DNA from 2 places in the Streptomyces sp. NPDC018947 genome. Region 2 is predicted to be linked to the other one. Evidence: predicted binding sites of a transcription regulator. Region 2 holds the regulator's gene; the other holds the start of a gene.
The links. The regulator HrcA, encoded in region 2, represses chaperone genes, less so after heat shock. The targets are predictions, from matches to a motif close to TTNGCACTCNGNNNNNCNGAGTGCNAA.
Positions count from the first base shown of each region.

Region 1 (15,060 bases), on a different contig from region 2:
CCGGGCGTTGCTCCAGTCCGCCCGCTCGGCGATGTCGCGCTCATTGGCCTCGGGCGAGAAGACGCCCTCCCCGAGCCGGCCCTCCACCACCCGCACCAGCGCGGACGAGCAGTGCGCCAGCACGTCCCGCACGCTCCAGCCCGGGCAGGCGGACACGGGCAGCGCGAAGTCCCCCTCGTCCAGGGCCCGCAGCAGCGGCACCCACTCGTCCCGCTCGACGACCAGCAGCCGTCCGGGAAGCTCGGGGTCTCGTACGTCGTACACGTCAGCAGGTGTCGTCATGGCTCCACGGTAGGGCCGAGGAGCGGGCCGCCCCCGAAGGAACGGCCCAGGAACCGGCACGGCCTCACACCGAGGCGCCGGGGGACGCCGCCGGGGAACGCGGACCGGGCGGCAGGGCGCCACCGCGAGGGCTCTTGCGGGAACAATGGCCCCATGGCCGACACCGACGCCCTGCGCATCCGCTTCGCCCGTGCCCTGACCGGAGTCCGGGGGTCCGCCGACGGGCCGGACCCGGCGCCGTACGCCGCCCATCTGCTCGCCCGGTGGCAGGAGCCGCAGCGCCGGTACCACACGGTCGCCCACCTGACCGCCGTGCTGGACCGCGTCGACCTGCTCGCGGAACACGCCGCCGACCCGGACGTCGTACGCCTCGCCGCCTGGTTCCACGACGCCGTGTACCTGCCCGAGCGGTCCGAGAACGAGGAGCGGTCGGCCCGGCTGGCCGAGCGGGCGCTGCCCGAGGCCGGGGTTCCGGAGGCGAAGACCGCCGAGGTGGCCCGGCTGGTGCGGCTCACCGTCTCCCACGACCCGGCCGCCGACGACCGCGACGGGCAGGTGCTGTGCGACGCCGACCTGGCGGTCCTCGCCTCGCCCCCGTCGGCGTACGCCGCCTACACGGCCGCCGTCCGCGAGGAGTACCACTTCGTGCCGAGCGACGCCTTCCGTGAGGGCCGCTCCGCCGTCCTGCGCCAACTGCTCGCCCTGCCGCGACTGTTCCACACGCCGTACGGGCAGCGGGAGTGGGAGGCCACCGCGCGCTACAACCTCCGCGGCGAACTGGAAATGCTCTCGCCCGGGGAGAGCCCGGCCCCGTAGCCTGCCCGGCATGCGAACCATGGGCGGGGAACAGGTGGAAGAGGCCGTGGCGGGCGCGGTGGCGCTGCTGCGGACGTTGGTGGACCGGGACTGGGAGGCGGCGCGGGCCGGGCGCCTGGAGTGGAGCTGCCGGTACACGGCGGAGCACATCGCGGGCGATCTCCTCGCCTACGCCGGGCAGTTGGCGGGACGGGCGACCGACGCCTACGTGCCCTTCGAGATCACCCTCGACGACGGCACCGGCAACGAGGACGTGCTGAACGTCATCGAGACGACCGGCGCCCTGCTCGCCGCCACCCTCCGCACCACCCCGCGCGAGGTCCGTGCCTTCCACCCGTACCCCTTCCGCAGCGCCAACCGCGAGGGGTTCGCCGCGATGGGCGTCACCGAAGTGCTCGTGCACACCCACGACATCGCCGAGGGGCTCGGCCTGGCCTACGAGCCGCCCGCCGGGCTGTGCGAGGACGTGCTGACCCGGCTCTTCCCGCACGTCCAGCCCGCCACCGACCCCTGGCGCACCCTGCTGTGGGCCACCGGCCGCGGTGAACTGCCCGGACGCGCCCCGCTCACCGCATGGCGCTGGAACAACAACCTCGTGATCCCCGCCGGACGCCTCACCCTCCAGGGCGTCACCCCCGCGGCCGCGACGGACCTGGCCGCGGGCGGCGACGGCGGCTTCGTCTGGGTCGAGGGCGGGCCGTTCCAGGGCACGCGGGACGCCGCCGGGATGCTGCTGAAGGCGTACGAGGCCGGCGTGCACCGCCCCGAGTGGGGCATGTTCGTGCTCGTCCGCGCCGAGGACGGCCGCGCGGTCGGCGGCATGGGCTTCCACGGCGCGCCCGGCGAGGACGGCCGGGTGGAGATCGGCTACGACCTCGCCGTGTCGGCCCGCGGCAACGGGTACGCCACCGAGGCGCTGCGCGCGCTGTCCGCGTGGGCGCTGGAGCGCGAGGAGGTCGCGTCCGTGTTCGCCACGACCGACCCCGGCAACACGGCGTCCCAGGCGGTCGTCCTGCGCGCCGGTTTCACCCGGGTCGCCGACGACGAGGAGCAGTTCGCCTACGAGCTGCGCCGCTGACGCTCGTCGCCCTTGCGCCGTCGCAGCCCCGCCCCGTGCAGCAGCCGCACCACCTCGCGGCTGCTGATCTCCAGGGCTCCGGCGGCGACGGCGTCCGGGTACCGGTGGCTCGGGATGTCGTAGTGATCGCGCTCGAAGGCGCGGCGCGGCACGCCCAAGGTCTCGGCGAACGCGTGCAGTTCGGCGTAGGAGAGGTCGCTGACGAGATGCGACCACATGCGGCCGTGGCCCGGCCAGTCGGGCGGGTCGATGTAGACGGTCACCGGGGCGCCCCTACGAGGACTGCGTGCCGCCCGTGGCGGCGCCCAGCGAGCCGACCGCCGCGACCTTCACGCCCGCCTTGCCGCACACCCAGTGCGGATCCGGGCCGAGTTCGGGCTCGACGTCCAGCGCGTGCGGGTCGCCGGAGCCGCACACCGGGCACAGCGGCCAGCGGCCGTACCGCTCCAGCAGGGCGTCCTGCACGTCCTGCGCCACCAGACCGGCCACGAACTCCGCGCCCTCGGGCCACTGCTCGACCCACCAGCGCCGCTGCACGACGGCCTCCTCGACCAGCGACACGACGTCCGCCTCGGCGACCTCGCCCGCCACGAGGTCGGCGAGCACCAGGGCGCGTGCGGCGTGCAGTGCCTGTTCCAGGGGGCTGATGGGGTCCATGTCCCCATTGTGCGCACTCTTGACCCGCGGACCGAAACGAAAATATCTTTCATGAGTGACCGATGACGTGAAGGAAACTTTCGCGGACGCCCCCGGTGGCCGCCGCACCGCGACAGGCGGGGGCGCGCCGCCCGCGCCGGCCGCCCTCGCGGCCAAGGTGCGGACGCTGGCGCCGTCGATGACCCGCTCCATGCAGCGGGTCGCCGAGGCCGTCGCGGGCGACCCGGCCGGCTGCGCGGCCCTCACGGTCACCGGTCTCGCGGAGCTCACCGGCACCAGCGAGGCCACCGTCGTACGCACCGCCCGGCTGCTCGGCTACCCCGGTTACCGCGATCTGCGCCTCGCGCTCGCCGGGCTCGCCGCGCAGCAGCAGTCCGGCCGCGCGCCCGCCATCACGACCGACATCGCGGTCGACGACCCGATCGCCGACGTCGTCGCCAAACTGGCCTACGACGAGCAGCAGACCCTCGCCGACACCGCCGCCGGCCTGGACACCGTCCAGCTCGGCGCGGCCGTCGCCGCCCTCGCCGCCGCGCGCCGCACCGACGTGTACGGCATCGGCGCCTCCGGGCTGGTCGCCCAGGACCTCACGCAGAAGCTGCTGCGCATAGGGCTGATAGCGCACGCCCCGAGCGACCCGCACCTCGCCGTCACCAACGCGGTGCAGCTCCGCTCCGGGGACGTCGCCCTCGCCATCACGCACTCCGGGTCGACGGGGGACGTCATCGAGCCGCTGCGGGTCGCCTTCGAACGCGGCGCCACGACCATCGCCATCACCGGCCGCCCCGACAGCCCCGTCACGCAGTACGCCGACCACGTGCTGACCACGTCCACGTCGCGGGAGAGCGAGCTGCGGCCGGCGGCGATGTCCTCCCGCACGAGTCAGCTCCTGGTGGTGGACTGCCTGTTCGTGGGCGTGGCGCAGCGGACGTACGAATCGGCCGCGCCGGCTCTGGCAGCGTCGTACGAGGCGCTGGCGCACCGGCACGGGGGGTCGCACGGCAGACCGTAGGACCGTGTCGTAGGTACAGGAACCTGAGTCGAAAAGAGCCGCTCCGTCATGACCTCAACCCCTCACCACCCCGACCTGCGCTCCCAGTTGGAGACCCTGACCACCGAGGCGTTCCGGCCCGAGCTGGCCGAGATCGACCGGATGCCCACCCTGGAGATCGCGCGGCTGATGAACGGCGAGGACACCACCGTCCCCGCCGCCGTCGCGGCCCGGCTGCCCGAGATCGCCGCCGCCGTCGACGCCGTCGCCGCCCGGATGAGCCGCGGCGGCCGGCTGGTCTACGCGGGCGCCGGCACGGCCGGGCGGCTCGGTGTGCTGGACGCCTCCGAGTGCCCGCCCACCTTCAACACCGCGCCCGGGCAGGTCGTCGGCCTGATCGCGGGCGGCCCGGACGCCATGGTCAGCGCCGTCGAGGGCGCCGAGGACTCCGCCGAACTGGCCCGCGCCGACCTCGACGCCCTCGGCCTCACCCCCGACGACTCGGTGGTCGGCATCTCGGCGTCCGGCCGCACCCCGTACGCCATCGGTGCCGTCGAGCACGCCCGCGCGCTCGGCGCCCTGACCGTCGGCCTGTCCTGCAACGCGGGCAGCGCGCTCGCCGCCGCGGCCGAGCACGGCATCGAGGTGGTCACCGGACCCGAGCTGATCACCGGCTCCACCCGGCTGAAGGCGGGGACGGCGCAGAAGCTGGTCCTGAACATGCTGTCGACGATCACGATGATCCGGCTCGGCAAGACGTACGGAAACCTGATGGTGGACGTGCGCGCCTCCAACGAGAAGCTGCGGGCCCGCTCCCGCCGCATCGTCGCCCTGGCCACGGGCGCGGCGGACGACGACATCGAGCGGGCCCTGACCGCGACCGACGGCGAGGTCAAGCACGCGATCCTGGTCCTGCTGGGCGACGTGGACGGCCCGACGGCCGCCCGCCTTCTGGAGGACTGCGGCGGCCACCTGCGCGCCGCGCTGGCGGCGGCGAACGGCTGACCGCAGGCTCGGGGGGTGCACAAGGACCCCCACGCCACGGCCGCCGCGCTGCTCCCCCTCGTCGGCGGCCCCGCGAACGTCACCTCCGTCGCCCACTGCATGACCCGTCTGCGCCTCGGTCTCGCCGACCGTTCCCGCGTGGACGACACGGCCCTGCGCGCCGTCCCCGGCGTGCTCGGCGTAGTCGAGGACGCCGGGTCGTACCAGGTGGTGCTGGGACCGGGACGGGTCGCCCGGGTGACGGAGGCGTTCGAGACACTGCTGGGCGCCGGCACGGGCGGGGAGACGCCGGGGGGAAGCGGCGCACCCGTCGGGGACGACACCGCGGCCCGTCTCGCCCGGCGCGGGGCCGAGCTGAAGGCCCGGCAGAAGCGGCGCGACGCCACGCCGCTGAGGACGGCGCTGCGGCGCGTGGCGAACGTCTTCGTCCCGCTGATCCCCGCCCTGATCGGCTGCGGCATCGTCGCGGGCGTCGGCGGGCTGCTCACCAACCTCGGCCTGCTCCCCGGCCTCACCCCCGCCCTGACGGCCGTCTCCTCCGCCTTCATGGCGCTGATCGCGGTGTTCGTCGGCGTCAACACGGCGAAGGAGTTCGGCGGGACGCCCGTCCTCGGCGGCGCGGTCGCGGCCGTCGTCGTGTACCCGGGCGTGGCGAAGGTCACCGCGTTCGGCGTCGCGCTCGCCCCCGGCCAGGGCGGTGTCCTCGGCGCGCTGGCGGCGGCGCTGCTCGGCACGTACGTCGAGAAGTGGTGCCGCGCCCGCTTCCCCGGCACCCTCGACGTCCTGCTCACTCCCACCCTGACGGTGCTGGTGTCCGGCCTGGTCACGCTGTACGTGCTCATGTACGCGGCCGGCGCGGTCGCCACGGCCGTCGGCACGGCGGCGACCTGGCTGCTGACGACCACCGGCGTCCTGGCCGGGCTGGTCCTCGGCGGCCTGTTCCTGCCCCTGGTGATGCTGGGGCTGCACCAGGCCCTCATCCCCCTGCACACCACGCTGATCGAGCAGCAGGGCCACACCGTCCTGCTGCCCGTCCTCGCCATGGCGGGCGCGGGCCAGGTGGGCGCCGCGGTGGCGGTCTACGTGCGGCTGCGCCACGACACGTCCCTGCGCACGACGATCAGGTCGGCGCTGCCCGCCGGGCTGCTCGGCGTGGGCGAACCGCTGATCTACGGCGTCTCGCTCCCCCTCGGCCGGCCCTTCCTCACCGCCTGCGCGGCACCGACGTGGGGGCGACGGCGATCGGCCCGTCCGGCTGGGCCCTGTTCCCGCTCCTCGCGGGCGGCGGAGGCTGGGCGGCGACGGCGGCCGTGTACGGCGGCGGGCTGCTCACGGGATACCTGGCCGGATTCGCGGCGACGTACTTCTTCGGCCTCGGCGACCATGTGCGGGCCGTGCGCGCGGGCGGGGAAACCGGCGCCGTGTGCGACCCTGAACACCATGAACCACGCCCGGCTGACCGCCCTGGGCCGCGCCCTGCGCCTCCTCGGTGAGCACGGCGAGGCCCTGACCGCCGACACCACCGACGCCACGCTGCACGAGATCCGCGCGGACCTGAAGCGCGCCCTGGACCGGCTGGAGGAGAGCGTCACCACGGCCGCCCCCAGCACGCGCTGCCCCGAGCATCCGAACGGTCCGGTCGACGAGGCCGCCCCCGACCTGTGCCTGCTGTGCGAGACCCGCCGCCGCGCCGCGCGCCGCGCCGAGTACAACGGCGGCCCCCTCCCGGCCCGGCAGACCGAGCCGGTGCAGTCCCGGTACGGGATGCGCGGCGACCGGCCGCAGCCCCAGCAGCGCTGGCTGCCGGAGGCGTGGAACGGCCAGGCGTGGCAGCTCTGCGGCACCCCGCGCCGCGACCGCCGCGAGGCCGAGCTCTACATCGCCGCCCAGCTCCGCGCCCCGCGCGCGGCCATGGCGTACCGGCTGGTGCACGAGTTCACGGACTACGAGGTGCTGCGGGTGTGGGGGACGCCGGTACGGGTGGACATCGAACCGATGGGCTGAGGACGGCCCCCCGGCCCCGGCCCCCCACTCGGCCCTCCGCCGCGGCCGGCCTCAGCGGACCACCTCGAACACGTTCTTCTGGATGCCGTTGGCGTACGCCTCGTGCTCGACCAGCCGCAGCTTCTGCGTGTCCTTGTCCGTGTCGCTGAACAGCCGCTTGCCCGCACCGAGCAGCAGCGGGAAGACCAGCAGGTGGTAGCGGTCGATGAGCCCGGCGTCCGAGAGGGACCGGTTGAGGGAGGCGCTGCCGTGGACGATGATCGGGCCGCCCTCGGTCTCCTTCAGCGCGGCGACGTCGTCGAGCGAGCGCAGGATCGTGGTCTCGCCCCAGTTCGTCACCAGGTCGCCGTCGGTGAGGGTGGTGGACACGACGTACTTCGGCATCACCTTGTAGTCGGCGAAGTCCGCCATGTCCGGCCAGACCGCGCTGAACGCCTCGTAGCTGACCCGGCCGAGCAGCATGGCCGCGGCCTCCTTCTGCTCCCGGCCCTTGATCTCGTAGGCCTCGGGGAGGAAGTCCACGTCCTTGAAGGTCCAGCCCGAGTTCCGGTATCCGGGCTCCCCGCCGGGAGCCTCCACGACTCCGTCGAGCGAGACGAAGGCGGTGCTGATCAGCGTGCGCATCAGAGGTCTCCTGGGTTCTCGTGCCTGCGAGCGTTCCATTGTCGCCGTTCACGGGGTCAGACCGCGCGGGACACGAGAACTCATCGGTCGCCGGTTCAGCTCAGCGTCCTGAGGGCCGCCGCGTCGAACGGCGCCAGCTCGTCGAAGCGGCCGGCCAGGACCTTCTCGGCCCACAGGGGGTCCTGGAGGAGGGCCCGGCCGACGGCCACGAGGTCGAACTCGTCGCGCTCCATGCGGTCCAGCAGCCCGTCGAGGCCGCCCAGCCCCGCGCCCTCGCCCTGGAACGCCCTGCCGAACTCGCCGTCGAGGCCCACCGATCCGACCGTGATGGCCGCCTTGCCGGTGAGCTTCTTGGTCCAGCCCGCGAGGTTGAGGCCGGAGCCGTCGAACTCCGGGAGCCAGTGGCGGCGCGTGGAGGCGTGGGCCGTCCGCCGTCAGTGGCCCGGCTCATACGCAAGGGCCGAGCCGTGGTCCGGACACGCCCGAGGGCGGCACCCCCGGCCTGGGCCAGGGGTGCCGCCCTCGGTACGTGAAGGACGGTCGATCAACCCGGGGGTCGATCAGAAGTCCATGTCACCGCCCGGCATGCCGCCCGGAGCGGCCGCGGCGGCCTTCTCCGGCTTGTCGGCGATGACGGCCTCGGTGGTGAGGAACAGCGCCGCGATGGAGGCGGCGTTCTGCAGGGCGGAGCGGGTCACCTTCGCCGGGTCGATGATGCCCTCGGCGATCATGTCGACGTACTCACCGGTCGCGGCGTTCAGGCCGTGGCCGACCTGGAGGTTGCGGACCTTCTCCACGACGACGCCGCCCTCGAGACCACCGTTGACGGCGATCTGCTTCAGCGGGGCCTCCAGGGCGAGCTTCACGGCGTTGGCGCCGGTGGCCTCGTCACCGTCGAGCTCCAGCTTCTCGAAGACCTGGGAGGCCTGGAGCAGGGCCACGCCACCACCGGCGACGATGCCCTCCTCGACGGCCGCCTTCGCGTTGCGGACGGCGTCCTCGATGCGGTGCTTGCGCTCCTTGAGCTCGACCTCGGTGGCGGCACCGGCCTTGATGACGGCCACGCCGCCGGCCAGCTTCGCCAGACGCTCCTGGAGCTTCTCGCGGTCGTAGTCCGAGTCGCTGTTCTCGATCTCGGCGCGGATCTGGTTGACGCGGCCGTTGACCTGGTCGGTCGAGCCGGCGCCGTCGACGATGGTGGTCTCGTCCTTGGTGATGACGACCTTGCGGGCGCGGCCCAGGAGGTCCAGGGTCGCGTTCTCCAGCTTGAGGCCGACCTCCTCGGAGATGACCTCGCCGCCCGTGAGGATGGCGATGTCGCCGAGCATGGCCTTGCGGCGGTCGCCGAAGCCAGGGGCCTTGACGGCGACGGACTTGAAGGTGCCGCGGATCTTGTTGACGACCAGGGTCGACAGGGCCTCGCCCTCGACGTCCTCGGCGATGATCAGCAGCGGCTTGCCCGACTGCATGACCTTCTCGAGGAGCGGGAGCAGGTCCTTGACGTTGGAGACCTTGGAGTTGGCGATCAGGATGTACGGGTCGTCGAGGACGGCCTCCATACGCTCCATGTCGGTGGCGAAGTACGCCGAGATGTAGCCCTTGTCGAAGCGCATACCCTCGGTGAGCTCCAGCTCCAGACCGAAGGTCTGGGACTCCTCGACGGTGATGACGCCTTCCTTGCCGACCTTGTCCATGGCCTCGGCGATGAGCTCGCCGATCTGGGTGTCGGCGGCGGAGATGGAGGCCGTGGAGGCGATCTGCTCCTTGGTCTCGACGTCCTTGGCCTGCTCGAGCAGGGCGGCGGAGACGGCCTCGACGGCCTTCTCGATACCGCGCTTCAGGGCCATCGGGTTGGCGCCGGCGGCCACGTTGCGCAGACCCTCGCGCACCAGGGCCTGGGCGAGGACGGTCGCGGTGGTCGTACCGTCACCGGCGACGTCGTCCGTCTTCTTGGCGACTTCCTTGACCAGCTCGGCGCCGATCTTCTCGTACGGGTCCTCGAGCTCGATCTCCTTGGCGATGGAGACACCGTCGTTGGTGATCGTGGGCGCGCCCCACTTCTTCTCGAGGACGACGTTGCGGCCCTTGGGGCCGAGCGTCACCTTGACGGCGTCCGCGAGCTGGTTCATGCCGCGCTCGAGGCCGCGCCGCGCCTCCTCGTCGAACGCGATGATCTTGGCCATGTGAAGTGGTCCCTCCAGGACTGGGGGTGATTCCTTCGGACCGCGCCCGCGCCCGCGACGGACGGCTCGCCGGCCTCGTGGTTCCTTCCCCACCCGGCCCGCGGGCCTCACCGACCCGGTCCTTCGTTGTCACTCTCACCTTCAGAGTGCTAACGCAATGATTAGCACTCGCCCCTGTCGAGTGCAAGCGCCCGCCGGGGATCGGGCCGCCGTCTCCGCCGCCCGCGAACACCGTCCGGGCCCGCCGCGGCCGGACAGACCGAAGGGCCCGCACCCCCAGTGGGGTGCGGGCCCTTCGGAGAAGACCGCCGGCTTGCGCGGCCGCACGTTCTCAGGCGCTGAGGCGGACCATGTCGGCCTGCGGGCCCTTCTGACCCTGCGAGATCTCGAACTCGACCCGCTGGCCTTCTTCGAGGGTGCGGTAGCCGTCCATCTGAATCGCGCTGTAGTGGACGAAAACATCCGCACCACCGTCGACCGCGATGAAGCCGTACCCCTTCTCCGCGTTGAACCACTTGACGGTGCCCTGAGCCATGCCTAACTCCCCTATTACTGGCCCTTGCACAGATCCACACTTCGCGGATCCGGGTCAGACCTCGCCCCCCGATGGGTGGGGGCGTGCGCCGGAACGCGTCGACCGCGGCTGAATGTATCTGTCCAACTGCCGTCTGCAACAGGTCAATCGGACGAGAAATCTGGACGCACCCGGTCCGGAATGTGGCCGAAATTCGCCTTAATTCAGGGCAAGTCGGGCCGCACAAAGCGAACAAAAGCCGCGAAATACGCCCACACTTTGGCTACTTCTTGTCGGGCGGACGGCAGAAATTCATGGGCGCCGATCTGGAGATCAGGGCCGCGTTCCCCAACTCTACCGCGCTCAATCACATGGAATTGCCCCCTCCGCTTCTCTCACGGAGGGGGCAATTCGATGAACTCTGCGTCACGCCGATTACCAAAGGTAACGGACGGGACCGTCAGCCGCCGGCGACGGCCGGGATGATGGACACGCCGGCGCCGTCCGGCGTCGCCGTCTCCAGGCCCTGCTCGAAGCGGACGTCGTCGTCGTTGACGTAGACGTTGACGAAGCGGCGCAGCTTGCCCTGGTCGTCCAGGACGCGGGCGGCGATGCCGGTGTGGTTCTTCTCCAGGTCGGAGATGACCTCGGCGAGGGTGGCGCCGTCGGCGGCGACCTCCGCCTGTCCGCCGGTGTAGGTACGCAGGATGGTGGGAATGCGAACGGTCACGCTCACGTGGAAACCTCCGGTCTGGTGACGACCCCGGGGGCGCGGGGCAGTGTGGGACATGCGGCTGTCGTCGCGGGCACGGCCGGCCGGCGACGGCCCGCGGACGGGTACGGCGGGACGGCCGCTAGACGAGCCCCGCCTCGCGGAACGAGTCCAGGCTGGGACGGATGGTCGCGGTCAGCCCGGTGCCCGCCACCGCGTCCAGCGTCTTGAGGCCGTCACCCGTGTTGAGGACGACCGTGGTCAGCGACGGGTCCAGGACGCCGTTCTCGATCAGCTTCTTGGTGACGCCCACCGTCACACCGCCGGCGGTCTCGGCGAAGATGCCCTCCGTGCGGGCGAGCAGCTTGATCGCCTCGACGACCCGCGCGTCGTCGACGTCCTCCACCGCGCCGCCGGTGCGGCGGGCGATGTCCAGGACGTACGGCCCGTCGGCCGGGTTGCCGATCGCCAGCGACTTGGCGATGGTGTTCGGCTTCTGCGGGCGCACCACCTCGTGCCCGGCCTTGAAGGCGGTGGACACCGGCGAGCAGCCCTCGGCCTGGGCGCCGAAGATCTTGTACGGCTTGTCCTCGACCAGCCCGAGCCCGATCAGCTCCTGCAGACCCTTGTCGATCTTCGTGAGCTGGGAGCCGGAGGCGATCGGCACGACGATCTGGTCGGGCAGCTCCCAGCCGAGCTGCTCGCAGATCTCGTACGCGAGGGTCTTGGAGCCCTCGGCGTAGTACGGCCGCAGGTTGACGTTGACGAAGCCCCAGCCCTCGCCGGCCGGGTCGCCGATCAGCTCGGAGCAGAAGCGGTTCACGTCGTCGTAGTTGCCCTCGATGCCGACCAGGTCACCGCCGTAGACGGCGGCCATGACGACCTTGCCCTGCTCCAGGTCGTGCGGGATGAACACGCAGGAGCGGAAGCCGGCCCGGGCGGCGGCGGCGCCGACGGCACCGGCCAGGTTGCCGGTGGAGGAGCAGGACAGGGTGGTGAAGCCGAAGGCGCGGGCGGCCTCCAGGGCCTGGGCGACGACGCGGTCCTTGAAGGAGTGCGTCGGGTTGCCGGAGTCGTCCTTGACGAACAGCCCGCCGGTGACGCCGAGTTCCCGGGCGAGGTTGTCGGCCTTGACCAGCTTGGTCCAGCCCGGGTTGATGTTCGGCTTGGTCGCCACGTCGGCGGGGACGGGCAGCAGGGGGGCGTAGCGCCAGATGTTCGCGGGGCCCGCTTCGATGCGCTTGCGCAGTTCCTCGGTGTCGTAGGCCGAGAAGTCGTAGGCGATCTCCAGCGGGCCGAAACACTCCTCGCAGGCGAAGACCGGACCGAGGGGGACGCGGTGGCCGCATTCCCGGCAGGAGAGCGCCGTGGCGGGGCCCAGATCGACGGGGGAGGCGGAGTCAGCGGGGGTGTCGGTGGTGCTTGCGACAGTCTGCACAGCCATGTGAGGCGAGGCCCTTTCTCCTCATCTTCCTCACGACGCATCTCGCCGTGAGACGGATTTGGCACCTTCCCTAGCCGGGAGCCTCGCGCTGCGATCGTCCGTGATCTGCGAGAACCGACTGGAGGGTTGCCGGGGCTTCATCGGGCCGTGTCCCTCTGCCCCTCTGGATGAGCGGTATGTGGTTGTTCTGCACTGGTTCACGCGTCGACCCCGGCATGTGCGGGTCCTCCGCGTTGTTCAAGACTGTAACCGACGCCCACGACAGTTGAGATAGTCGTCCGTACAGCGAGATGGATCACGAAGGAGCCCACCGACCGTGCTGGAAGAAGTCGAGCGCTGGCTGGGCGCGCGGTCCTGGTCCGTCGCGGACCGGCCGCTCGCCCGGATCATGGCCGCCAAGCGCGCCACCGGCCAGACGGTCAGTGTGGTGCTGCCCGCGCTCAACGAGGAGGCGACCGTCGGCGACATCGTCGCGGTGATCCGCCGCGAGCTGGTGCGCGAGGTCCCCCTCGTGGACGAGATCGTGGTCGTGGACTCCGGATCGACCGACCGCACGTCGGCGGTGGCCGCCGCGGCCGGGGCGCGGGTCGTCCACCGCGACGAGATCCTGCCCCGCCTGCCCGCGGTGCCCGGCAAGGGCGAGGTGCTGTGGCGCTCGCTGCTGGTCACGAGCGGCGACATCGTCTGCTTCGTCGACGCCGATCTGCGCGACTTCTGCGCGGACTTCGTCTCCGGCATCGTGGGCCCGCTGCTCACCGATCCCGAGGTGCACCTCGTGAAGGCCATGTACGACCGCCCGCTCGGCACGGCCGCCGGCGGGGGCGGCCGGGTCACGGAGCTGATGGCGCGCCCGCTGCTCAACATGCACTGGCCGCTGCTGGCCGGCTTCGTCCAGCCGCTCGGCGGCGAGTACGCGGCCCGCCGCTCGCTGCTCGAACGGCTTCCCTTCCCCGTCGGATACGGGGTGGAGCTGGGCATGCTGGTCGACGCCCTGCACATGGTCGGCCTGGACGCCCTCGCCCAGGTCGACGTCGGCGTCCGCAGGCACCGGCACCAGGACGGCCGGGCGCTCGGCCGGATGTCCGCCGCGATCTACCGCACCGCCCAGCTCCGGCTCGCCCGCGGCCATCTGGTGCGCCCGTCCCTGACCCAGTTCGAGCGGGGCGCGGCCGGTTTCGAGCCGCGCACCTACTCGGTGGACACCGAGGAGCGGCCGCCCATGGCGCAGATCGCGGAGTACGCGGCGCGGAGGGTGGCCTGACCCACGCCGGCGCCGGGGCACGTTTGAGCTTTTCGGGGCCGGGCTAGGTTGAGGCGTATGGCTTCAACCTTCGGTGCTGCTCAGGTACTGGTCGCCTCCAACCGGGGGCCCGTCTCCTACCAGGTGCGCGAGGACGGTTCGCTGCACGCCAAACGGGGCGGCGGCGGGCTGGTCTCCGGGCTGTCGGCCATCGGGCCGGACGCGGGGGCGCTGTGGGTCTGCTCCGCGCTCAGCGACGGCGACCGCGAGGCGGTGCGGCGCGGGGTCGGCGAGGACGGCGTCAGGATGCTGGACGTCCCGGCCGACGTGCACACGGACGCGTACAACGGGATCGCCAACTCGGTGCTGTGGTTCGTGCACCACATGCTGTACCAGACGCCCCTCGAACCCGTCTTCGACGCGGAGTTCCGGCGGCAGTGGGCGTCCTACGAGGCGTACAACCGGGCCTTCGCCGAGGCGCTGGCGGAGGAGGCCGCCGAGGGCGCGGTCGCGATCGTGCAGGACTACCACCTGACGCTGGTGCCGGGGATGCTGCGCGAGCTGCGGCCCGACCTCAGGATCGGGCACTTCTCGCACACGCCGTGGGCGCCGGTCGACTACTTCCGGATGCTGCCGGACGACATCGCCGAGCAGGTGCTGCGCGGGATGCTGGGCGCCGACCGGCTCGGGTTCCTCACCCGGCGGTGGGCCGACGCGTTCACCGCCTGCTGCGACGCGCTGGTGGGCGGGACCGGGGACACCGAGATCGGCGTGCACGGGCTGGGCGCGGACGCGGACTTCCTGCGCAAGCGGTCCCACGAGGCCGACGTGGACGAGCGGATGGCCGCGCTGCGGGAGGAGATCGGCGAGGGGCGCCGCACGATCGTGCGCGTGGACCGGACCGAGCTGTCCAAGAACATCGTGCGGGGCCTGCTGGCCTACCGGCGGCTGCTCGCCGACCGGCCGGAGTGGCGCGAGCGGGTCGTGCACGTGGCGTTCGCCTACCCGTCGCGGCAGGACCTCGCCGTGTACCGGGAGTACACGGCCGAGGTGCAGCGGGTCGGGCAGGAGATCAACGCGGAGTTCGGGACGGAGGGGTGGACGCCGGTCGTCCTGCACGTCGAGGACGACTTCGCGCGGTCCCTGGCGGCTTACCGGCTGGCGGACGTCGCCCTCGTCAACCCGATCCGCGACGGGATGAACCTCGTGGCGAAGGAGGTGCCGGTCGTCTCCGACGAGGGGTGCGTGCTGGTGCTCTCGCGCGAGGCGGGGGCCTTCGAGGAGCTGGGCGAGGACGCGGTGGTGGTGAACCCGTACGACGTCACCGGGACGGCACAGGCGCTGCACGAGGCGCTGTCCGTGGGGGCGGCGGAGCGGGCGGAGCGGTCGAAGCGGCTGGCCGCGGCGGGGACGGCGCTGCCTCCGGCGCGGTGGTTCCTGGAGCAGCTGGAGGCGTTGCGGGGCGCCCGGCGCTGACGCCGGGCAGGGCGGGTGCGCCGACCCGGTGTCG
Region 1 covers NZ_JBIRZD010000009.1:190,006-205,065, forward strand. Annotated here, with positions in the region: gene ACH499_RS19000 (maleylpyruvate isomerase family mycothiol-dependent enzyme) at 1-282, opposite strand, end outside; gene ACH499_RS19005 (hypothetical protein) at 436-1,098, shown strand; gene ACH499_RS19010 (GNAT family N-acetyltransferase) at 1,109-2,176, shown strand; gene ACH499_RS19015 (DUF4031 domain-containing protein) at 2,158-2,439, opposite strand; gene ACH499_RS19020 (hypothetical protein) at 2,450-2,833, opposite strand; gene ACH499_RS19025 (MurR/RpiR family transcriptional regulator) at 2,889-3,845, shown strand; gene murQ (N-acetylmuramic acid 6-phosphate etherase) at 3,894-4,829, shown strand; partial or broken gene ACH499_RS19035 (PTS transporter subunit EIIC) at 4,845-6,322, shown strand; gene ACH499_RS19040 (hypothetical protein) at 6,270-6,833, shown strand; gene ACH499_RS19045 (dihydrofolate reductase family protein) at 6,885-7,457, opposite strand; partial or broken gene ACH499_RS19050 (12-oxophytodienoate reductase) at 7,553-7,879, opposite strand; gene groL (chaperonin GroEL) at 8,018-9,640, opposite strand; gene ACH499_RS19060 (cold-shock protein) at 9,972-10,175, opposite strand; gene ACH499_RS19065 (MoaD/ThiS family protein) at 10,615-10,890, opposite strand; gene thrC (threonine synthase) at 11,009-12,310, opposite strand; SAM riboswitch class I at 12,329-12,484, opposite strand; gene ACH499_RS19075 (glucosyl-3-phosphoglycerate synthase) at 12,627-13,571, shown strand; gene ACH499_RS19080 (trehalose-6-phosphate synthase) at 13,629-15,026, shown strand.
Region 1: a site for HrcA is predicted at 9,767-9,793, ahead of groL (chaperonin GroEL). Genes of this name have one in related genera too.

Region 2 (15,060 bases):
CGGCTCGTCGCCAAGCTCAAGGAGCTGATCCCGCGGCAGGCCTTCGAGGTGCCCGTCCAGGCCGCCATCGGCTCCCGCGTGATCGCCCGCGAGACCATCCGCGCCATCCGCAAGGACGTCCTCGCCAAGTGCTACGGCGGTGACATCTCCCGCAAGCGGAAGCTGCTGGAGAAGCAGAAGGAAGGCAAGAAGCGGATGAAGATGGTGGGTTCCGTGGAGGTCCCGCAGGAAGCCTTCATCGCCGTCCTGTCCAGTGACGACAGCGCGGGGTCGGGCAAGGCCAAGAAGTAACCGCGGACCGTCGCGCCCGGTCCGGGCAAACCGGACCAGGAAGGGCCCGTCGTGCGAAAGCGCGCCGGGCCCTTCCGCATGTCACGGGCGGTCCGCGGAGGAAGTGGCGGGGCGCGGAGACTTACGCGCGGGCCGGTCGCCCTCTACTCTGATGCCTGCCCCCTAGTTACTCGTGAGTTAAACAACGGCCCGGAAGGCGCCGGGCGCACCAGCCCGAGCGGCGGCCGGGCAGCAGCCTGATCATCAGTACAAGCATCTGAACAACCGCCCGAGAGTGAAACCAGCCGCACTGAGCCAGCCGCACCGTCGCGGGCCCGGAGGATGTCGTGAGCGACACACAGACACTGATCGAGAACCGTCCCCCTTCCGTGGCGGGACTCTTCCTGGAGCGGGTGGCGGCCACGCCGGACGCCGAGGCGTACCGCTACCCGGTGCCGCCGGCCTCCGGTGAGGGCCCGGACGACTGGAAGTCGCTCACCTGGGCGCAGGCCGCCGAGCGGGTCTACGCCATCGCGGCCGGCCTGATCGAGCTGGGCGTCGAGCCGGAGCAGCGCGTGGCGCTGGCCTCCTCCACGCGCATCGAGTGGATCCTGGCCGACCTCGGCATCATGTGCGCCGGGGCCGCGACGACCACGGTCTACCCGCAGACCAACGCCGAGGAGTCGGCGTACATCCTGTCCGACTCCGAGAGCCGGGTGCTCATCGCCGAGGACGCAGCCCAGCTCGCCAAGGCCCGCCGGAAGCGGGCCGAGCTGCCCGACCTCACCCACGTGGTGGTGATCGACGCGAGCGGCGCCGACACCGGCGAGGACTGGATCCTCACCCTCGACGAGCTGGAGCGCCGGGGCGCGGCACGTCTGGAGGCGGAACCCCAGCTCATCAAGGAGCGGGTCGGCGCGCTCACCAAGGACCAGCTCGCCACCCTCATCTACACCTCCGGCACCACCGGACGACCCAAGGGCGTGCGCCTGCCGCACGACAACTGGTCGTACATGGCGAAGGCGATCGCCGCGACCGGCCTGGTCACCAAGGACGACGTGCAGTACCTGTGGCTGCCGCTCGCGCACGTCTTCGGCAAGGTGCTGACCTCCGGCCAGATCGAGGCCGGCCACGTCACCGCCGTCGACGGCCGCGTCGACAAGATCATCGAGAATCTGCCGGTCGTCCAGCCGACCTACATGGCGGCCGTGCCGCGCATCTTCGAGAAGGTCTACAACGGCGTCGCCGCCAAGGCCCGCGCGGGAGGCGGGGCCAAGTACAAGATCTTCCAGTGGGCGGCCGGCGTCGCCCGCGAGTACGCCAAGGTCACCCAGGACAACTTCCGGCGCACCGGCACCGCGAGCGCCCCCTTCGGCCTGACCGCGAAGCACGGCGTCGCCGACAAGCTCGTCTACGCCAAGATCCGCGAGGCCTTCGGCGGCCGGCTGCGCGCCTGCGTCTCGGGCTCGGCCGCCCTCGCGCCCGAGATCGGCTACTTCTTCGCCGGCGCCGGCATCCACATCCTGGAGGGCTACGGCCTCACCGAGTCCTCCGCCGCGTCCTTCGTGAACCCCGGCGAGGCCTACCGCACCGGCACCGTCGGCAAGCCGCTGCCCGGTACCGAGGTCCGCATCGCCGACGACGGCGAGATCCTGCTGCGCGGCCCCGGCATCATGGAGGGCTACCACAAGCTGCCCGAGAAGACCGCCGAGGTGCTGGAGTCCGACGGCTGGTTCCACACCGGCGACATCGGCGAGCTCTCGCCCGACGGCTACCTGCGCATCACCGACCGCAAGAAGGACCTCATCAAGACCTCCGGCGGCAAGTACATCGCGCCCGCCGAGGTCGAGGGCCAGTTCAAGGCGGTCTGCCCGTACGTCTCCAACATCCTGGTCCACGGCGCCGACCGGAACTTCTGCACGGCGCTCATCGCGCTCGACGAGGTGGCGATCATGGACTGGGCCAAGGAGAACGGCCTGGAGGGCAGGACGTACGCGGAGGTCGTCGCGGCGCCCGCGACCGTCGAGCTGGTCGACGGCTACGTCAAGCAGCTCAACGAGGGTCTCCAGCGCTGGCAGACCATCAAGAAGTTCCGCCTGCTGCCCCGCGACCTCGACGTCGAGCACGGCGAGATCACCCCGAGCCTGAAGCTGAAGCGGCCGGTGGTGGAGCGCGAGTACAAGCATCTGATCGAGGAGATGTACGAGGGGGCGCGCGAGGCGTAGCGCCCCCTCGGGGACGCAATGTGCACGGCACATGCTCGAACATGTCCGTTCCGTGGCCGTGTTCGAGCATGTGCCTGGCGCGGATCTCCTCCGGGGCGGCTCACTTCGGTAACTCGGTGCTTATGGCTGGTCTCGGTCTGCCACTCTGTCGGCAACGACTGCGAGCCATCGCACGACCTGCCCGGGGAGCCGTCCATGGGTGCCATTCCGACGCAACGGGAAACCGTCTCCTGCGCCATCGGCGCGCCCGCGCCCGCCGCCGGGGTGACGGCCCCGGAGTGCGCGCGGGCGCACGTGGTCCTGCTCGGCAGCTCCCTGGCGCCGGGCGCCGCCCGCGCGATGGTCCGCGCCGCGCTCGCCGACTGGGCGGAGCTCGGCCTGCCCGGCTCCCGGCAGCTCACCGGCCACCTCGCCGCCGACGCGCTGGTGGTCGTCAGCGAGCTGGTCACCAACGCCGTCGTGCACGCCGGCACCGACGTCGAGGTGACCTGCCGCCTGGAGGAGAGCGGCACGCTCGTCGTGGAGGTCACCGACCACCGCCCCTCCCGCGCGCCGAGGGGCGGCGAGCCCGTCACGCCGCACGAGATCCCCGAGTACGGACGCGGCCTGCGTCTCGTCGCCTCCCTCTCGGAGGCCTGGGGCATCACCTACCGGCCGGGCGCGAAGACGGTGTGGGCGCGGCTGCCCGCGGCGGGCGGCGAGGACGACGAGCGGATCGAGGCGCACGCCGGGGAACGCGGCTCCGTCCGGCACGGCCTCCCGCCCGCCCTGCCGGGCCCCGCGGCGGAAGCACCGGACGCTCCGGCCGCCCCGGCGGGGACCGCGCGCCCGGACGCGGCGGGCACCCCCGCCCCGGCGGGGACCATGCGCCCGGACGGGGCCGGCACTCCCGTCGTCCCGTCGGGCACGGCGCACCCGGACGCCGCGCACACCCCGGCCGTCCCGGCGCACGGCGCGTGTGCGGACGGACCCGACGGGGGCGACGGCCCGCAGTGGCCGGACTGGGGGGACGGCGCGCAGGAGCCCGGCCGGCGTGGCGTCCGCGACCGGGACTGGCTGGGCCGCGGCGCCCTGTCCTTCCTGGCCGAGGCCTCCGACCTGCTGGCCGGACAGCTCGACGAGGAACTGGTCGCCTCCCTCACCGGCCAGCTCGTCGTGCCCCGGCTCGCCGACTGGTGCGCCGTGTGGCTGGAGGACGAGTCCCTGGGCCGGGGCGGAGCCTGGGGCGACGACCCCGGAGCCTCCCTCGGAGCGCGGCTGGCCCGCGTCTGGCACGCCTGCGAGAGCCGCGTCGACGAACTGCGGACGGCCCTGGAGAAGGACCCGCCCCGCGCGCGCGACCCGTGGCGCTCGGGGCCCGTCTCCCACCCCTGGCCGGGCGACGCGCTCGGCCCGCACGCCGAGCACGGCGCCGCGCTCGCCTACCGCCTGGTCGCCGGCGGCCGGCCGCTCGGCACCCTCGTCATCGGACGGGCCGGCGTCCCGGCCTTCCCCGAGGAGATCAGCGGTCTGGTCGAGGACCTCAGCCGCCGGGTGGCGCTCGCCGTGGGCGCCGCCCGCCAGTACGCCCGCCAGGCCACCATCAGCGCCGTCCTCCAGCGCGGCCTGCTGCCCGGCGCCGTCGCCGAGATCCCCGGAGTGCGCAGCGCCCTCGTCTACGAACCCTGCGACAAGGGCGGCCCCAGCGGCGACTTCTACGACCTCTTCCCGGCCGGCGACGGCCGCTGGTGCTTCACCGTCGGCGATGTCCAGGGCAAGGGCCCCGAGGCCGCCGTCGTCATCGGGCTCGCCCGGCCCTGGCTGCGGCTGCTGGCCCGCGAGGGATACGGCGTCCCCGACGTCCTCGACCGCCTCAACCAGCTCCTCCTCGACGACGCCACCGAGGCCGCGGACGCCGCCGCCCGCGCCCTGGTCGCCGTCGGCGGCCGACCGGTTGCCCCGGGCGACGGACCGCAGACCCGCTTCCTCTCCCTGCTCTACGGCGAACTCGTCCCCGTCGGCGACGGCGTCGTCCGCTGCACCCTCGCCTCCGCCGGCCACCCGCTGCCGCTGCTGCTGTCCCCGGACGGCACCGTCGGCGCGGTCGCGCAGCCGCAGACCCTGCTCGGGGTCGTCGAGGACGCGACGTACACGAGCGAGACCTTCGAGCTGCGGTCCGGCGACACCCTGCTGTGCGTCACCGACGGCGTCACCGAGCGGCGCAGCGGCTCCCGCCAGTTCGACGACGGCGACGGGCTCGCCGCAGCGCTCGCCGGGTGCGCGGGGCTGGACGCCGGACTGGTCGCCGAGCGCATCCGGCGGCTGGTCCACGAGTTCGGTCCCCGGCCGCCGGAGGACGACCTCGCGCTGATGGTGCTCCAGGCCGAGTAGCGCTCCGGGCGCGCGGGCCGGGAAACGCCGGGCGTACGGGACAATGGAACGCATGCCCTCCGCACTCCCCGACGGCGAGCCCGTCCCCGCCGACGGCGCGCTGCCCGCGTCCGCGCTCGCCGGGGCCGCTGACCGCCCCCTCGGCTTCTACCTGCACGTCCCGTACTGCGCCACCCGCTGCGGCTACTGCGACTTCAACACCTACACCGCGACCGAGCTGCGCGGCACCGGCGGCGTGCTCGCCTCCCGCGACAACTACGCCGAGACGCTCGCCGACGAGGTCCGCCTCGCCCGCGAGGTCCTCGGCGACGACCCCCGTGAGGTCCGCACGGTCTTCGTCGGCGGCGGCACGCCCACCCTGCTGGACGCCGGCGACCTGGTGCGGATGCTGCGCGCGGTCCGGGACGAGTTCGGCCTTGCGGCGGACGCGGAGGTGACGACGGAGGCCAACCCGGAGTCGGTCGACCCCGCGTACCTGGCCACGCTGCGGGAGGGCGGCTTCAACCGGATCTCCTTCGGCATGCAGAGCGCCCGGCAGCACGTCCTGAAGGTCCTCGACCGCACCCACACCCCCGGGCGCCCCGAGGCGTGCGTCGCCGAGGCCCGCGCGGCCGGGTTCGAGCACGTCAACCTCGACCTGATCTACGGGACCCCCGGCGAGTCCGACGACGACTGGCGCGCCTCCCTCGACGCCGCGCTCGGCGCCGGACCCGACCACGTCTCGGCGTACGCGCTGATCGTGGAGGAGGGGACGCAGCTCGCCCGGCGGGTCCGGCGCGGCGAGGTCCCGATGACCGACGACGACGTGCACGCCGACCGGTACCTGATCGCCGAGGAGACGCTGTCCGCGGCGGGCTTCGACTGGTACGAGGTGTCGAACTGGGCGACCTCCGAGGCGGGGCGCTGCCTGCACAACGAGCTGTACTGGCGGGGCGCCGACTGGTGGGGCGCGGGGCCGGGCGCCCACTCGCACGTGGGCGGGGTGCGGTGGTGGAACGTGAAGCATCCCGGCGCGTACGCGGCGGCGCTGGCGGCGGGGAGGTCGCCGGGGGCCGGGCGCGAGGTCCTGACCAAGGAGGACCGGCGGGTGGAGCGGATCCTGCTGGAGCTGCGGCTGCGGGAGGGGGTGCCGCTGTCCCTGCTCCGCGAGGAGGGCCTCGCCGCCTCGCGCCGGGCGCTGTCCGAGGGGCTGCTGCAGGACGGGCCGTACGGGGAGGGGCGGGCCGTGCTGACCCTGCGGGGGCGGTTGCTGGCGGACGCGGTGGTGCGGGACCTGGTGGACTGACGCCCGGCGTGCGGGCCGACGCGGGGCGAGGTGCGCGGCCCGTCGCGGGACCGCCGCGCCCACCGTGCCGCCCTGTGCCACGACCGCCCGCGGCTACGCGCCCGGCGGGGCCGTCACGAAGTCGATCAGCTCCTCGACCCGCCCCAGCAGCTCCGGCCGGAGGTCCTTGTACGAGTGGACCCGGGCCAGGATCGCCTGCCACACCGCGCCGGTGTTCTCCGTCGGCCATCCCAGCGCGCGGCACACCCCCGTCTTCCAGTCCTGGCCGTGCGGGACCCGCGGCCAGGCGTCGATGCCCAGGGACGACGGTTTCACCGCCTCCCAGACGTCGATGTACGGGTGCCCCACCACGAGCGCGTGCTCGCTCGTCACCGCCTCCGCGATGCGCCACTCCTTCGACCCCGGCACCAGGTGGTCCACCAGGACACCCAGCCGCGCGTCCGGGCCCGGCGCGAAGTCGGAGACGATCGACGGCAGGTCGTCCACACCCTCCAGGTACTCCACGACCACGCCCTCGACGCGCAGGTCGTCGCCCCAGACCTTCTCGACCAGTTCGGCGTCGTGCCGGCCCTCGACGTAGATACGGCCGGCGCGGGCGACGCGCGCGCGTGCGCCGGGGACGGCGACCGAGCCGGACGCCGTGCGGGTGGGCCGCAGCGGGCCCGCGGCCGGCCTGACCAGGGTCACCGCGCGGCCCTCCAGCAGGAAGCCCCGCGGCTCCAGCGGGAAGACCCGGTGCTTGCCGAAGCGGTCCTCCAGCGTGACCGTGCCCGCCTCGCAGCGGATCACGGCGCCGCAGAACCCGGTGCCGGGCTCCTCGACCACCAGGCCCGGTTCGGCCGGGACCTCGGGCACCGGCTGCGGTTTCTTCCACGGAGGGGTCAGGTCGGCGGAGTACTGGCGCATTCTGCCGACGATACGAGGAACGCCCCCGCGGTGATCACCGCGACACGCCGAACCGGGCGGCCAGGGCGTCCCGTTGGGCCCTGACGAACGCGGCGTCCACCACCGCTCCGTGACCGGGCACGTACAGCGCGTCCTCGCCGCCGAGGCCGAGCAGCCGGTCCAGGGCGGCGGGCCAGCGCGACGGCACCGCGTCGGGGCCCGCCTGCGGTTCGCCGGACTCCTCGACCAGGTCCCCGCAGAAGACGACGGTCACCTCGCCCGGCACCAGCACCGCGAGGTCGTGCCCCGTGTGTCCGGGACCCACGTCGGCCAGCACCGCGTGCCTGCCGCCGCCCAAGTCGAGCGTCCGCTCGCCGCGCACCTCGTGGTGGACGGCGACCGGGGCGCCGGCCGCCTCCTCGGCCGCCCCCGCGTCCAGACCGTGAGCCACCGCGTCCGCCCGCAGCTCCTCCCGGCCCTCCGCGAGCACCGCGGCCGCCCCCGCCGCGCCGAACACCTCCGCGCCCGCGAACGCCGCCGCCCCGAGCACGTGGTCGAAGTGCGCGTGGGTCAGCGCGAGATGCGTCACACGGCGCCCGGCGAGCGCCTGCGCCGCGCCGCGCAGCCGCGCGCCCTCGCCGAGGCTCGACCCCGCGTCCACCACCAGCGCCGCGTCGGTGCCGGCGATCAGCCCCGCCGTGCAGTCCCACACCGGCAGGCGGCACCGGCCCACCCCGGCCGCCAGTCGCTCCCAGCCCAGCTCTTCCCAAGTCGTCGTCATGACCGGGACGCTAGCGCCGTACGGCCCCCGGGCACGCGGCGGTGCCCCGGCCTTGCCGGGGGCGTACCCGACGGCCGTACACTGGGCCGGGGAAGTCTGGCACTCGTACACGGTGAGTGCCAGGGAGAACACCGGGCGGACGACTTCTGGAGGTGTGCGCGATGCTCAGTGAACGCAGGCTGAAGGTGCTGCGCGCGATCGTCCAGGACTACGTCGGCACCGAGGAGCCCGTCGGCTCCAAGGCCCTCACCGAGCGGCACAACCTCGGCGTCTCCCCGGCCACCGTGCGCAACGACATGGCGGCCCTGGAGGACGAGGGCTTCATCGCCCAGCCGCACACCAGCGCCGGGCGCATCCCGACCGACAAGGGCTACCGGCTGTTCGTCGACAAGCTGGCCGGCGTCAAGCCGATGACCGCGCCCGAGCGGCGCGCCATCCAGAACTTCCTGGAGGGCGCCGTCGACCTCGACGACGTGGTGGCCCGCACGGTGCGGCTGCTCGCGCAGCTCACCCGGCAGGTCGCCGTCGTGCAGTACCCCTCGCTGACCCGCTCGACCGTGCGGCACGTGGAGTTGCTCTCCCTCGCGCCCGCGCGCCTGATGCTCGTGCTGATCACGGACACCGGGCGGGTCGAGCAGCGGATGGTCGACTGCCCGGCGCCGTTCGGCGAGACGTCGCTCGCGGACCTGCGGGCACGGCTCAACAGCCGGGTCGCGGGCCGCCGGTTCGCGGACGTGCCGAGCCTGGTCGAGGACCTGCCCGAGGCCTTCGAGGCCGAGGACCGCGGTACGGTCTCCACCGTGCTCTCCACTCTCCTGGAGACGCTGGTCGAGGAGAACGAGGAGCGGCTGATGATCGGCGGCACCGCCAATCTCACCCGCTTCGGGCACGACTTCCCCCTCACGATCCGGCCCGTCCTGGAGGCGCTGGAGGAGCAGGTCGTGCTCCTCAAGCTGCTCGGCGAGGCGAAGGATCCGGGCGTGACCGTCCGTATCGGTCATGAGAACGCCCACGAAGGACTCAACTCCACGTCCGTCGTGTCGGTGGGCTACGGTTCGGGCGGCGAGGCGGTTGCCAAGCTCGGCGTGGTCGGTCCGACCCGCATGGACTACCCGGGAACGATGGGAGCGGTACGCGCAGTGGCACGGTACGTCGGACAGATCCTGGCGGAGTCGTAGGTGGCCACGGACTACTACGCCGTACTCGGCGTGCGCCGCGACGCCTCCCAGGACGAGATCAAGAAGGCGTTCCGGAGGCTCGCGCGCGAGCTGCACCCGGACGTCAACCCCGATCCGAAGACCCAGGAGCGGTTCAAGGAGATCAACGCCGCCTACGAGGTGCTGTCGGACCCGCAGAAGAAGCAGGTCTACGACCTCGGCGGCGACCCGCTGTCCCAGGCCGGCGGTGCCGGCGGTGCCGGAGGCTTCGGCGCGGGCGGCTTCGGGAACTTCTCGGACATCATGGACGCCTTCTTCGGCACGGCGTCGCAGCGCGGACCGCGCTCGCGCACCCGCCGGGGCCAGGACGCCATGATCCGCATCGAGGTCGAACTGGACGAGGCCGCGTTCGGCACGACCAAGGACATCCAGGTCGACACGGCCGTCGTCTGCAACACCTGCAACGGCGAGGGCGCGGCCCCGGGCACCTCCGCCCAGACGTGCGACATGTGCCGCGGCCGCGGTGAGGTGTCGCAGGTCACCCGGTCCTTCCTGGGCCAGGTCATGACCTCGCGCCCCTGCCCCCAGTGCCAGGGCTTCGGCACGGTCGTGCCGACCCCGTGCCCGGAGTGCGCGGGCGACGGCCGGGTCCGCTCCCGGCGCACCCTGACCGTCAAGATCCCGGCCGGTGTCGACAACGGCACCCGGATCCAGCTCGCGGGCGAGGGCGAGGTCGGCCCCGGCGGCGGCCCCGCCGGCGACCTGTACGTGGAGATCCACGAGCTGCCGCACCCGACGTTCCAGCGCCGCGGCGACGACCTGCACTGCACGGTCACCATCCCGATGACGGCGGCGGCCCTCGGCACGAAGGTGCCGCTGGAGACCCTCGACGGCATGGAGGAGGTCGACATCCGCCCGGGCACGCAGTCAGGCCAGTCGATCCCGCTGCACGGCCGGGGCGTCACGCATCTGCGCGGCGGCGGCCGGGGCGACCTCATCGTCCACGTCGAGGTCACCACCCCCACCAAGCTCGACCCCGACCAGGAACGCGTGCTGCGCGAGCTGGCCAAGCTGCGCGGCGAGGAACGGCCCCAGGGCCAGTTCCAGCCGGGCCAGCAGGGCCTGTTCTCCCGACTGAAGGACGCGTTCAACGGGCGCTGACGGGTGCCGGGGCCCGGGGCCGTCCCCCGGGCCCGCGGGATGCGGATGCTCCTGGCGTATGCCGACGGAAGCCCGGATTCGGACTCGTCCGAAGGACGTGACACCATGCGGTCATGTCCTCCGCGCTGACCGATCTCTTCCCCTACCCGATCGTGCAGGCTCCCATGGCGGGCGGCGTCTCCGTGCCGCAGCTCGCCGCCGCGGTCTGCGAGGCGGGAGGGCTGGGCTTCCTGGCCGCCGGGTACAAGACCGCGGACGGGATGTACCAGGAGATCAAGCAGGTGCGGGGGCTGACCTCCCGCCCCTTCGGCGTCAACCTCTTCATGCCGCAGCCGGAGACCGCCGACCCCTCCGCCGTCGGCGTCTACGCCGAGCAGCTCGCCGGTGAGGCCGCCTGGTACGAGACCGAGCTGGGCGACCCCGACTGCGGACGGGACGACGGCTACGACACCAAGCTCGCCGTGCTGCTGGACGACCCGGTGCCCGTGGTCTCGTTCCACTTCGGCGTCCCGAGCCGCGAGGCCGTGGACTCCCTGCACCGCGTGGGCACCTTCGTGCTGGTCACGGCGACCACCCCCGAGGAGGCCCGGGCCGTCGAGCGGGCCGGCGCCGACGCGGTGATCGCGCAGGGCGTCGAGGCCGGCGGCCACCAGGGCACCCACCGCGACCAGCCGGAGACCGACGCCGCCGGGATCGGGGTGCTGTCGCTGGTCGCCCAGGTCCGGGAGGCGGTGAGCCTGCCCGTCGTCGCCGCCGGCGGCATCATGCGCGGTGGTCAGGTCGCCGCCGTGCTCGCCGCCGGTGCCGGCGCGGCCCAGCTCGGCACCGCCTTCCTCGCCACCCCCGAGTCCGGGGCGCACGCCCTGCACAAGCAGGCGCTGACCAACCCGCTGTTCGTCCGCACCGAACTGACCCGCGCCTTCTCCGGCCGCCCCGCCCGCGGCCTGGTCAACCGGTTCCTGCGCGAGCACGGCCCCTACGCCCCCGCCGCCTACCCGGAGGTGCACCACCTCACGGCGCCGCTGCGCAAGGCGGCGGCGAAGGCGGGGGACGCCCAGGGCGTGGCGCTGTGGGCGGGACAGGGCCACCGGATGGCCCGCGAACTGCCCGCAGGTGAGCTGGTGGAGGTTCTGGTGGCCGAACTCGCGTCCGCCCAGGCGGCGTTGACGCGGTACGTGACGGGAGGTACGGAGCGATGACGGCTCCGGTGTTCGTGGTCGACTCGCTGCTGCCCGGCGACCTGCCCGGCGGCCAGTACGTCCTCGACGGCCCCGAGGGACGGCACGCGGTCTCCGTGAAGCGGCTGCGGCCCGGCGAGGACGTCGTCCTCACCGACGGGCGCGGACGCTGGGCCGAGGGCGCGGTGAAGGCCGCCGAGGGCAAGGACCGCCTGGTCGTCGCCGGCCTGGACCGCGTCCACGAGGAGCCCGAGGAGCGGCCCCGCATCACCGTCGTCCAGGCTCTGCCCAAGGGCGACCGCGGCGAGCTGGCCGTCGAGACGATGACCGAGGTCGGCGTCGACGCGATCGTGCCGTGGGCCGCTTCCCGGTGCGTCACGCAGTGGAAGGGCGACCGCGGCCAGAAGGCGCTCGGCAAGTGGCGGGCGACGGCGCGCGAGGCCGGCAAGCAGTCCCGCCGGGTCCGCTTCCCCGAGGTCGCGGACGCGGCGACGAGCAAGCGGGTTGCCTCACTTCTGGCCGACGCGGACTTCGCCGCCGTACTCCACGAGAGCGGCGAGGAGCCGCTGGCCGCCGCCGAACTCCCCGCGTCCGGCGACATCGTGCTGGTCGTCGGTCCCGAAGGGGGCGTGTCCCCGGAGGAGTTGGCGCTGTTCGCCGAGGCCGGTGCGCGGCCCTACCGGCTGGGACGCAGCGTCCTGCGCACCTCCACCGCGGGCACCGCCGCGGCCGCCGTCCTCCTCGCCCGCACCGGCCGCTGGTCCTGACGGATCGGGTCAGCCGTCCGCGGCGCGGGCGGCGGCGACCGCCGGGAACAGCTCCCAGCCGTCCAGCTCCGCGGGCCCGTCCAGCAGGCCGCGCCGGGCCGCCTCGTCGACGAAGCCCCGTACGACACTGGGCTGGTGCAGGTTGAGCGCCGCGTCTGCGACGGCCACCTGGCCCGAGTGCGGGAAGCCGTCCGGGACGAACCGCCCCTCGCCGCCCTGGAAGACGAGGCGCGTCGCCGTCCCGTCCCGGCGCAGGGTGAGCACCTCCGCGCAGGGCCCGTCGGTCCTGTGCCGGTGCCGCACCGACCACAGGTGGACGGCCGTCCCGTCCACCACGAGCCTTCTCGTACGACGGTCGCCGCGCATCCGCCCACGGTAGCCGGAGTGGCCGTATGCGCCCTACCGCGAGCCCCCGCACCGGTGGCAGGCTGCCGTACATGTGGGCGTTGAGGCGGATTCGGTACCGGCCGCGGGGCCGGCGGGTGGTGCTGGCGGCCGGGAGCGCGGTCGTCGCCGTCGGCGGACTCGCCGCCTGCGACCCGGGCGGGCTCAGTTCCGCGTCCGTGGCGTACACGACCGACCAGACCGTGACCCGTGAACTCGACCGGCGCGACGCCGACGTGCGGTGGCTGACCTGCACCGCCTCCTACGGCGACTCCGGCCGCACCGCCTCGGCCGGCGAGAGCGCCGTCGCCTCCGTCCACTGCGAGGGCAAGACCGACGGCGGGGCGGACATCACCGTCGACGGCAAGGTCACCCGCGTCGTCAACGGCGCCTGCGTGCGCGGCGATCTCACCGCGAAGGTGGACGGCAAGCGGTGGTTCGACGTCAAGGGCCTCGGCGACTGCGACGCGACCACGCCCCCTCCCGGCGAGGGCCCCGCCCGGGACCGGCCGGGCCCCACCGTCACCGTCACCCGCACCATCTGGTGCCCGGGCGACCCGCACTGCCGGCCCGTGGAGGGCAAGTAGCCGCACCCGGCGCGCCGTCGGGCTCCCGCGCGCCGGGGCGGCAACTGATCGGAACCTCTGTCGGCCGGACCCGCCCCTGCATAGGGTGGTGGGGTGACTCAGCCCGCAGCGCCTGCCTACCTCCGCTTTCCGCACCCGCACGGCGAGTTGGTCGCCTTCACCGCCGAGGACGACGTGTGGCTCGCCCCGCTCGACGGCGGCCGCGCCTGGCGGGTCAGCGCCGACAACGTGCCCGTGAACCACCCGCGCGTCTCGCCCGACGGCACCACCGTCGCCTGGACCTCCACCCGCGACGGCGCCCCCGAGGTGCACATCGCCCCCGTCGACGGCGGCCCCTCCCGGCGCCTCACCCACTGGGGCAACCTCAAGACACAGGTGCGCGGCTGGACCCCCGACGGACGGGTGCTCGCCCTCAGCGCGTACGGGCAGGCCAGCCTGCGCCGCAGCACGGCCCGGGCCGTCCCGCTCGACGGCGGACCCGCCGGCACCCTGCCCCACGGCCCCGTCGGCGACGTGGCGTACGGCCCGCGCACCGTGCTGCTGTCCGCGCCGATGGGCCGCGAGGCGGCCTGGTGGAAGCGGTACCGCGGCGGCACCGCGGGCAAGCTGTGGATCGACGCCGAGGACGACGGCGAGTTCGTACGGCTGCACGGCGACCTCGACGGCAACATCGAGTACCCGTTCTGGGTGGGCGAGCGGATCGCCTTCCTCTCCGACCACGAGGGCACCGGCGCGCTCTACTCCTCCCTCGCCGACGGCACCGACCTGCGCCGCCACACCCCCCTCGGCGGCTTCTACGCCCGGCACGCCGCCACCGACGGCACCCGCGTCGTCTACTCCAGCGCCGGTGAACTGTGGACGCTGGACGACCTCGACGGCGCCGAACCGCGCCGCCTGGACATCCGCCTCGGCGGCTCCCGCACCGACCTCCAGCCCTACCCCGTCAACGCCGCCCGCTGGTTCGGCTCCGCGTCCCCCGACCACACCGCGCGCGGCAGTGCGGTCTCCGTACGCGGCGGCGTCCACTGGGTCACCCACCGCTCGGGACCGGCCCGCGCCCTGGAGGCGACGCCCGGCGTGCGCGCCCGGCTGCCGCGCGCCTTCCGCGCCGACGGCGAGGAATGGGTGGTGTGGGTGACGGACGCCGAGGGCGACGACGCGCTGGAGTTCGCGCCCGCCACCGGCCTCGTGCCCGGTGCCGTCCCGCGCCGCCTCGCCGCCGGGCAGCTCGGCCGCGTCCTGTCCCTCGCCATGGCGCCCGACGGCAGCCGCGCCGCCGTCGCCTCGCACGACGGCCGGATCCTGCTCGTCGAGCGGGAGACCGGCGAGGTCCGCGAGGTCGACCGCAGCGAGGACGGAGACGCCACCGGCCTCGTCTTCTCGCCCGACTCCGCCTGGCTCGCCTGGTCGCACCCCGGTCCGTCCCCGCTGCGCCAGCTCAAGCTCGCGAGCACCACCGACCTGTCGGTCAGTGAGGCGACCCCGCTGCGCTTCAAGGACTACGCGCCCGCCTTCACCCTCGACGGCAAGCACCTCGCCTTCCTCTCCACCCGCTCCTTCGACCCGGTCTACGACGAGCACGTCTTCGACCTGGCCTTCGTCGAGGGCGCCCGCCCCTACCTGATCACCCTCGCGGCGACCACCCCCTCGCCCTTCGGCCCGCAGCGCCACGGCCGCCCCTTCGAGACCCCGGACCGCGACGAGACCCCCGACAGCGAGGGCACCCCCACCACCCGCATCGACATCGAGGGCCTCGCCGACCGCATCGTGCCCTTCCCGGTGGAGGCCGCCCGCTACTCCGGGCTGCGCGCCGCCAAGGACGGGGTGCTGTGGCTGCGCCACCCGCTCATCGGCGTCCTCGGCGCCTCCCGAGCCAATCCCGAGGACCCCGACCCGCACACCGAGCTGGAGCGCTACGACCTCGTCCAGCAGCGCGTCGAGCACCTCGCCCCCGACGCCGACCACTTCGAGGTCAGCGGCGACGGCAAGCGGGTGCTGCTGTGGACCGAC
Region 2 covers NZ_JBIRZD010000001.1:733,791-748,850, reverse strand. Annotated here, with positions in the region: gene lepA (translation elongation factor 4) at 1-291, shown strand, start outside; gene ACH499_RS03380 (AMP-dependent synthetase/ligase) at 618-2,495, shown strand; gene ACH499_RS03375 (SpoIIE family protein phosphatase) at 2,691-4,865, shown strand; gene hemW (radical SAM family heme chaperone HemW) at 4,918-6,150, shown strand; gene ACH499_RS03365 (DUF3097 domain-containing protein) at 6,244-7,056, opposite strand; gene ACH499_RS03360 (MBL fold metallo-hydrolase) at 7,091-7,816, opposite strand; gene hrcA (heat-inducible transcriptional repressor HrcA) at 7,978-8,994, shown strand; gene dnaJ (molecular chaperone DnaJ) at 8,995-10,134, shown strand; gene ACH499_RS03345 (nitronate monooxygenase) at 10,248-11,333, shown strand; gene ACH499_RS03340 (16S rRNA (uracil(1498)-N(3))-methyltransferase) at 11,330-12,079, shown strand; gene ACH499_RS03335 (hypothetical protein) at 12,089-12,445, opposite strand; gene ACH499_RS03330 (hypothetical protein) at 12,517-13,050, shown strand; gene ACH499_RS03325 (S41 family peptidase) at 13,198-15,060, shown strand, end outside.